DNA from 2 places in the Novosphingobium sp. YAF33 genome. Region 1 is predicted to be linked to the other one. Evidence: riboswitches for the same ligand, from Rfam matches in the RefSeq annotation. Region 1 holds a riboswitch; the other holds the start of a gene.
The links. Region 1 has a riboswitch for cobalamin ahead of AB4Z00_RS24995 (TonB-dependent receptor plug domain-containing protein). Riboswitches for the same ligand answer to the same signal wherever they lie in the genome.
Positions count from the first base shown of each region.

Region 2: another riboswitch for cobalamin. It lies ahead of AB4Z00_RS00975 (TonB-dependent receptor domain-containing protein); the one in region 1 lies ahead of AB4Z00_RS24995 (TonB-dependent receptor plug domain-containing protein).

Region 1 covers NZ_JBFRCW010000022.1:22,943-27,149, forward strand. Annotated here, with positions in the region: gene AB4Z00_RS24990 (AsmA family protein) at 1-1,123, shown strand, start outside; cobalamin riboswitch at 1,272-1,513, shown strand; gene AB4Z00_RS24995 (TonB-dependent receptor plug domain-containing protein) at 1,713-3,770, shown strand; gene AB4Z00_RS25000 (PepSY domain-containing protein) at 3,775-4,207, shown strand, end outside.
Region 2 covers NZ_JBFRCW010000001.1:207,302-211,508, forward strand. Annotated here, with positions in the region: gene AB4Z00_RS00970 (ABC transporter substrate-binding protein) at 1-540, opposite strand, end outside; gene AB4Z00_RS00975 (TonB-dependent receptor domain-containing protein) at 537-2,357, opposite strand; cobalamin riboswitch at 2,457-2,668, opposite strand; gene AB4Z00_RS00980 (cell wall hydrolase) at 2,905-4,086, shown strand.

The DNA.
Region 1 (4,207 bases):
GTCCGACCTTTCGGGCAAGCTGACGGTGACCAATGCCGAGCGGCTGCGGCTGGATGCCGTGCTGGCGACCAGGCGGCTGGACATCGTCGATGCCGCGCCGTTCATCGGCTACAACCCGGACATCGTGGCATCGAAAGGCGCCGTGGCCGCGGCCGCCGCCACCGGCGCGGGCGCCCAGCGCGTCCTGCCGGACGCCGCCCTGCCCGTGGAGACGATGCAGCGCTTCGACGCCGGGCTGGACTGGAAGGTCGGCGTGGTCCGCTCACGCAATGTGCCGGTGCAGAACATCGCCCTGAAGCTCTCGCTCGACCGGGGACGACTGGCCCTGTCGCCGCTGACATTCTCGATGGCGCGCGGCGATGTCGCCTCGGACCTGGTGTTCGACACGCGTCAGCGCCCCTCGGCCGTAAGCTACGACATTCGCCTCAAGTCCACGCCGATGGGCCGTCTGCTGGCCGGCTACGGCGTGGTGGAATCAGGCACGACCGGCACGATCGGCGGCCGCATCAAGCTGGAAGGCCGCGGCGACACGATCCACGATTCGCTCGCTTCGGCATCGGGCCGGATCGCCTTCATCATGCCCCGCGGCACTTTCTGGACGCGCAACGTGCAGCTGGCCGAGCTGGACCTCGGCACATTCGCCTCCAAGATGTTCGAGGGCAAGCTGAAGAAGCCCGTCCAGCTCAACTGCGGCCTGGTGGCCTTCACGGTCCGAGGCGGCACGGCGGCGGCCGACCCGATCCTGATCGACACGTCGAAGAATGTCATCACCGGGCGCGGCGGCTTCAGCTTCGATACCGAGGCGCTCGACATGGGCTTCCGCGCGGACGGCAAGAAGTTCAGCCTGTTTTCCGGGCAGTCACCCGTCGGCATCGGCGGCCGCTTCGCCAAGCCCTCCCTTCAGGTCATCAGCCCGCAATTGCTCGGCCGCGCCGGGGTGGGCCTTGGACTGGCCGTGGCGGCGACGCCGGTGGCGGGGCTACTCGCCTTCGTGGACGTGGGCGATGCCAAGTCCGCCGCCTGCGGCCCGGTGCTGTCGGGCGCCAATGCGCAGTCCCAGCGCACCGCCAAGGGCAAGCCGCGCGACGACGTCGGCTCCGGCCGTCCCGACAAGAACGACTGAGTTTCCTCCGCCGCGACAGCTCCGCTCGGAACGGACGTGAACCGGAACGGGCGCGCTCTGGCCGGCTTCGCCCACGCGAATACATCCCGCTTGCACAGGGCGCACGCCCCGGCTAGCTCATCGCGTCCGCCATTTCCGCAAGGAGGGCGGGCAATGATCGCGCTGGTGCCTCGAAAGAGGCTTAATAGGGAACACGGTGAGAGAGGCTTCCTCTTGAATCCGAGGCTGTCCCTGCAACTGTAAGCGGTGAGCGCGATGCACATCACGCGGCGGGGCAATGCCCCCTGCCGCAGCCACTGGGCCGGACGCTAAATCCTGCGAGGCCTGGGAAGGCCGTGCATCGAGCGATGACCCGTGAGCCAGGAGACCTGCCAGCGTACGGTCGCTCTTGCTTTGGTCCAGGGGATGGCCGGGGCACGGTGATTTTTCCGTCTGAGCGACGAACCAGCGGCAAGGGCCGCACGGTGCGCTGAGCGGTCGTCCCGAATCCGGGCGCCCGGCCGGTCAGTGCGCCGGTCGTTCGCGGGCCTGGGTTCGCGAGCGGCAGACCCTTGCCAAAAGCTCGCTTGGCGCCCGGCAGGGGAATGAAATGAAGATCGCAACCGTTTCGCACGCGGCGCTTGCCGCGGCGCTGACTCTCGCCTGCGCCGCGCAGGCCCGGGCCGCGGATGGCGGGAAGGTCGAGGGCCGGAAGTTCGGGGGCCTGGAGGCCGATGCCGCAGAGGCGGATGGCCCTTCGATCGTCGTCACCGGGCAGAGCCTGGAAGAGACGCTGCCGCAGGAACTCTCCCGCTACGGCAACGACGTCGTCACCGTCGATGAACGGCAGATCCGCAACAGCGGCGCGGTGGATGTGACCAAGGCGCTGGACCAAGTACCCGGCCTCTACGTGCGCGGCCGCAATGGCCCGTTCACTTACGTAGACGTCTCGCTGCAGGGTTCGCGCACGCAGGACGTGCTCTGGACGATGGACGGCATCCGCCTCAACAACCGCCTGTATGGCAGCACCTCGCCCAACGACACGCTGCCCGCCAGCATGATCGAGCGGATCGAGGTCCTGCGCGGCGGAGAGAGCGTGTTCTACGGCACCCAGGCCTCGGCCGGAGTGATCAACGTGGTGACGCGCAGCTTTTCCGACGATCCGGGCGGCCAGGTCAATGCCTCGGTCGACAGCTGGGGCGGCACGACCCTGGACGGCTATGCGCGCGGCGCCCTGGGCGACCACCGCTTCGTGGCCTATGCCTCGCACAATCGCTCGGAAGGCTACCTGCCCTACAGCGCCTATCAGCCCAGCCTCACCGACCGGCACCTCGGCTACGACTTGTGGTCGGCCGGGCTCAAGTACCAGTACGCGCTGGCGCCGGATCTCGCGCTCAACGCGCAGTACCAGCATACCGAGGCGAAGCTCGACAACCTATCCCCCACCCGCATTCGCGAGAGCCGCAACGACCGGAACGAGGAAGTGGCCAGCCTGCGGCTCGACTACACCGGCAGCGACAGTGTGCAGTTCTTCCTGAAAGGCTATTTCCACGACTGGAAGACCGCCTACATCCAGATCCGCAATTCGCTGCCCGGCCATCAGCCCCAGGTGATCTATCCAGCCGGCACCTTCTGGGGCTACCGCGACTGGGGCGGCAGCGCGGTGATGAAGCTGCATCTGCACCCCGGCCTGGAATACCTGCTGGGCTACGACTTCCAGAACTTCAGCGGCCGGGACGACGTGCTGCTGATCGCGCCGACCAGCGAGCAGGTCCACGCCGGGATCCTGCAGCTTCGCACCACCGACGAGATCTCGTCGAAGGGCCGCCTGGCGGCGGGCCTGCGCTACAATCGCACGGACGGCGCGCGCAAGACGATCTGGAACGTCTCGGGCCGCTACGACTTTGCCGAGGCGCTCTATCTGGAAGCCAATGGCGGCACCGCCTTCGTGCTGCCCGACGCCTCGCAGCTCTACGGCAACGACCCTTGCTGCGAGGTGGGCAATCCGAACCTCAAGGCGGAGCAGAGCCTTTCGCTCAACCTCTCGGCAGGCGGCATCCTGCCGCTGGGCGCGGCCTCGCTGGGCTGGAAGGCGACCTATTTCGACCGCCGCATCACGGACATGATCGACAGCGTCTACGACGATCCCGCCTTCCCCGGCGGCACTTACGCCAACCTCGACGGCAAGGTCCGCTCGCAAGGCGCGGAGCTGGAACTCGACGCGCGCTGGCCGGGCGGCTGGGGCATCTCGGCCAGCTACACATATGCCCGCGTGCGCGAAAAGGGCGCATCGACGCAGCTGGACCGCAACCCCAAGCAATATGCCAAGGCCGCCTTGTCCTATGCGCCCGAAGACCAGCCCTTCGGCGCGAGCCTCAACGCCAGCTGGATCGGCGATGTCTGGTCGACCGCATCCGGCGCGGGGCGGCAAAACTACGGCAACTACGCCCTGCTCGATGTCGGCGCCTATCTTTACGTCGATGGGGCGGCGCGGCGGAACCGCTTCGGCGTCAATATCGAGAACCTGCTCGACCGGGAATATGCCACGCGCGGCTACCTTTCGGCCGCGACCGACCAGGGCGTGCTCGATGGCAGCAACAGCCGCTTCCTCTATTTCAACCGGGGCGTGCCGCGCACGCTGCGGATGCAATACGGCCTGAGTTTCTGACGCCGTGACCGCGCTCCAGCCTTCCAAGGCGCCCGGTAGCCTGCTGCCCCGCAGCTTGCTGCCGCGCCCCGTCCTCGTCCTTCATCGCTGGCTCGGCGTCTTCGTCGGGCTGCTGATGACCCTCTGGTGCCTGTCGGGCTTCGTGATGATCTACGTGGACTATCCGAGGCTGGAGCCGGCAGCGCAGTTGCAGGGCCTGGCGCCGCTGCAACTGCCGCCCGGTCCGGTCTGGAACGATACCGCGTGGGAAGAGGCAGGCCTCGCGCCAGACCTGCCGATCGCCTCCGCGCGCGTCGAGATGATGGCCGGCCGCCCGGTCCTGCGGATCGTTTCCGCGGCCACCGGCGACCGCTCCATCGCGCAGATGCGGACCATGCCAGAAACCATCGACCTGGCCATGGGGCGGAAGCTTGCCCCGCCCGGGCGCGCCGACCTCG
Region 2 (4,207 bases), on a different contig from region 1:
GTCGATGCGGGCCACCAGCCTTTCGCCCAGCGCGGCATGACCCGCCAGCCGTGCCAGCGTGCGGACCTGTTCGCGCGCGGCTCCCAGGTCCGACGCGATCGGCATCTTCACCAGCCGGTAGCCGAGGCGCCGGAATGCCGCCTCGCTCGCAGGGTCGAGGAACGCGCTGGCCACGACCACCCTGGGATGGATCGTCGCCACTTCCTCCACCGTCCCCGAGATCGCCCGGTACCGGCGCGCGCGGGCGATCGGCATCGAGCTGCTCTCGGGATCCTGGCTATAGCTGGAGATCGCCAGCAACTGCCCCGGATCCATCACTTCGGCCAGGATGGCGTCCGTGCAGGGGTTGAGCGAGACGATGGTGGGGCGCTCCGCCCCGCTCTCGCCGTGGCCCGGTACCGCGGGGGCGGCCTCGGTGGTGTCACCGCCCCCGCAGCCCGCCAGCGCCGCCGAGCCGGCCAGAGCCAGCACGACAAGGAACCGGCGGGCCTTGCGCCTGCCCCGTCCAACCGATGTCGTCAGGGCAGACGACAGGATCACATCTTCACCCGCACCCCGGCATAAGCCGCGCGGCCCGGGGTGCCATATGTCCGCACCACTTCGTAGTGCTCGTCGAACAGGTTTTCGACACGGCCGTAGACCTGGATGTTCTGCGTCACGTCGAAGGCGCCGCGCAGGCCGACGACGACATTGCCGCCGAGGTAGTAGGTATTGGCGATGTCGTCATAGCGACCGCCGCCCACGCGCAAGTCCGCACCGAGGCGGAAGCCGTCCGACCAGTGCTTGTCCAGGCTGGCATAGAGGTTCGTCTTGGGACGGCGAGCGAGGCGCGTGCCGGTCACCTCGTTCGTAGCGTCGAGGTAAGTGGCCGAAAGGCTCATGTCGAAGCCTTCCCAGTCGCTCACCTGCATGCCCAGTTCCACGCCCTTCGCCCGCGCGCGGCCGACGTTGTAGTAGTTGAAGGCGGTCAGGTCGTAATCGATCAGGTTCTTCGTCTTGCGGTCGAAGTAAGTGACCGAGAACGTGCCGTGGCCTTCCGCAAAGGGCTGCTCCACGCCGACATCCCACGACTTCGACGTCTCGGGATCGAGCGCGCGGAAGCCGGAATTGGAATAGAGCTGGTAGAGCGACGGCGCCTTGAAGCCCTCTCCGTAGCTGGCGCGCAGGATCGGCGCTTCCTCGCTGCCGCCGATCACCCAGGCACCGTTGGCCGAGAAGGTGGTCTTGTGGCCGAAGTCCGAATTGTCGTCATAGCGCAGGCCGCCGTTCAGCGTCAGCCCGGTGACGGGGCGCAGGGTCAGCATGCCGAAGTAGCTGTCGATCGAGGTCGAATCCTTCGAACCGTAATTGTCGGAGAACTTCTGCTTCTCCGTCTCGGCGCCGACGAGGATGCTGGCCATGTCGATGGGGGTGTAGGAGACCTGACCCTCGAAACGGTCGGCGCGGCCATTGGTGGTGTAGGGACCGAAGACGGCATCGTCCGAGATGCGGCGCGTATCGGTGAGGCCATAGCCCAGGCGCGCGCTGAGGCGGCCGTCCAGCCCCTTGTAGCGCAAGTTGGCATAGCCCACGGTATCGCGCTTCATGCCCACGTTCAGGGCATCGGCGCCGGTGTTGTCGTAATCGTAATTGGCCTTGATCCAGTACGTCCCGGCATCGGCGGTAAGACCGCTCACCAGCTCCACTTCGGCGCGGGCGTTGGCGCTCTTGCTCTCGAAGCCGTCCTTCTCTTGGCCGCCGAGGCGCTCGTCGAAAGCGGAGTAGCCGTCGCCCTTGAGCCAGTTGCCGCCCAGGGTCAGGCCCACCGGCCCGACCTTGCCCGCCGCCGAGGCGCCGAGCTGCTTCTGGTCGCGCCAGCCGTATTCGGCCTGGCCGCGCGCGGTCCACTGCTCGGTCGGGCGCGCGGTGATGAGGTTGATGACGCCGCCGATCGCGCGGCTGCCCCAGAGCACGCCGGACGATCCGCGCACCACTTCGATGCGGTCGAACTGGCCGACGGTCAGGCTGCCGAAGTCGAAGCCGCCGCCCACGTCGCCGGGATCGTTGATGCGCACGCCGTCGATCAGCACGAGGCTCTGCGCGTTCTCGGCGCCGCGGATGAACACGCTGGCCGGCTGGCCGAAACCGCCCGACTGGGCAAAAGTCACACCCGGCAGGCGGGCCAGGATGTCGGTCGCGGTGACCGCCTGGGTGCGCTCGATATCCTCGCGGGTGATGACCGAGACGGACTGGCCGATCTCGCTGGTGGGGGTTTCGGTGCGCGTCGCGGTGACGACGATACTATCGATTGCGGCTTCATCCGCGAAAGCGGGGGTCGAGACGGCAAGAGCCGTCCCCAGCAGAAACAGGTACTTCACGCGTATTCCTCCAACCTGAACGACTTTGCCGTCCATGGCGGAGACGCGCGCTTTTCCTCATGCGCGTGCTCGCTGCATGCCGGGACACCCCGCCCGGCTGCGGAACGACCGTCAAAGGCAGGTCTCCTGGCTCCCGGATCTTCGCGCCGCCTGCCGCCTTCCCGGTGTGACCCAGTGGCATAGCGTGGCAGGGGCGCTCCCCGGTTACAGTTGCGGGGGCAGCTTCGGACTTGCGCCGAAATTCCCACCAGGGTTCCCTTTTCACGAAACCCGGGGCCCGGCTCCGGGCCACCCATGACGTCGCGAGTGCCGATACTGGGCAGTGGGGGGATTGGCAAGCGGCGCAAAGGGCGGCGCGGCGGTATCGCCGGGGACGATCGCAAACAAACTCTTAAGCGATTCAGCCTATCGCTGCCCGCTGTACCGCTTCGGGACGCGCCGATTTCCAGGGATGCCGCGCCCGGCAAAGCAGGTTAGGCGCAAGATACGCGATGACCCGGTGGAACGCGAAATCCGCGCTGGCCGACAATGCGCCGAAAGGACCCGAGTGACCGCTGCCGCCCTTCCTGCCTGCACCGAAACCTGGGAGCCGCGCCCGCGCGATTTCCAGGGTCATTTCGTGCGCGGCGGACGCAAGCGGCTGCAACGCAGGCGGCGGCGCTGGACGCTCGGCTCGGCCGCGCTCGTCGCCGTGGCCCTGCCTGCCTTCGCCGCGCCTTCCTTCGCCCCGGCCGAAGCCTGGGACCGCCTCACCGCCTCCGGGACGGAAACCGGCGGCGCGCCCGTTCTGCCCATGCCGTTCGAGCAGGCCGGCGCCAGCTTCCCCGGCTCTGCCTATTACTATCTCGAAGCCGAACAGCCCGTGCTCAAGATAGGCGAAGGCATCCATTCCGACGCGGATGACGGAACCGGCGGCCCCGGCCCGGTCGCCCGCGCCCTGCGGATCGACAATTCCGGGGTGGACCGCAGCCGCGCGCTCCAGTGCCTGACGGCGGCGATCTATTACGAAGCCGCCAGCGAGCCCGACGGCGGCCAGCGCGCCGTGGCCCAGGTCGTGCTCAACCGCGTGGCCCATCCGGCCTATCCCAAGACCGTCTGCGGCGTCGTCTACCAGGGTTCGGAGCGGCCGACCGGCTGCCAGTTCTCCTTCGCCTGCGACGGATCGCTGGCCCGCGCGCCGCAGCGCTTCTTCTGGCAGCGTGCCGAATCCGTAGCCCGCGCCGCGCTGTCCGGCGAAGTCTATACGCCGATCGGTCTGGCGACGCATTATCACACGATCCAGGTCAATCCCTACTGGGCCCCGAGCCTGCACTATCTGACCACCATCGGCGCCCATCGCTTCTATGCCTTCAACGGCGCCGCGGGCCGCCCTGCCGCGTTCCGCTTCGCCTATTTCGGCGGCGAGCCGCTGGCCGCCCCGCATCGCCGCGACGAGTCCGCCGCCTCGGCCCTTGCCACCGCCGCGCTGGACCCGCTGGCCGTGCAGCGCAGCTTCGGCACCGCCGAGGCGCTCCGCCCCGGGCAGGCCGCTGCGCCTTCGCCCGCCATGCCCTCCGCCGCCCCTTCCACGGGTGCGGAGCGCGCGCCCGTCTATGCCAGCGACGTGCGGGATCGCGGGGGCGAGTCGCTCTACAAGGCCAGCAACTTGCCCGAGACCCAGGGCGTGCGGCCGGAATATGCCAATTCGGGCAAGTGGATCGCCCAGCCGCGTCAGGAGCAGGCCCGCTGACGGCAAGTTGGCGCCTTTAGCGATCCGGCGCATTCATCAATTCGCACAGGAACGACTGCAAGGTTTCAGCAACCATAGCCCCACACCAAGACTTAGCGGCTTCATCCTATAATACCGGGAG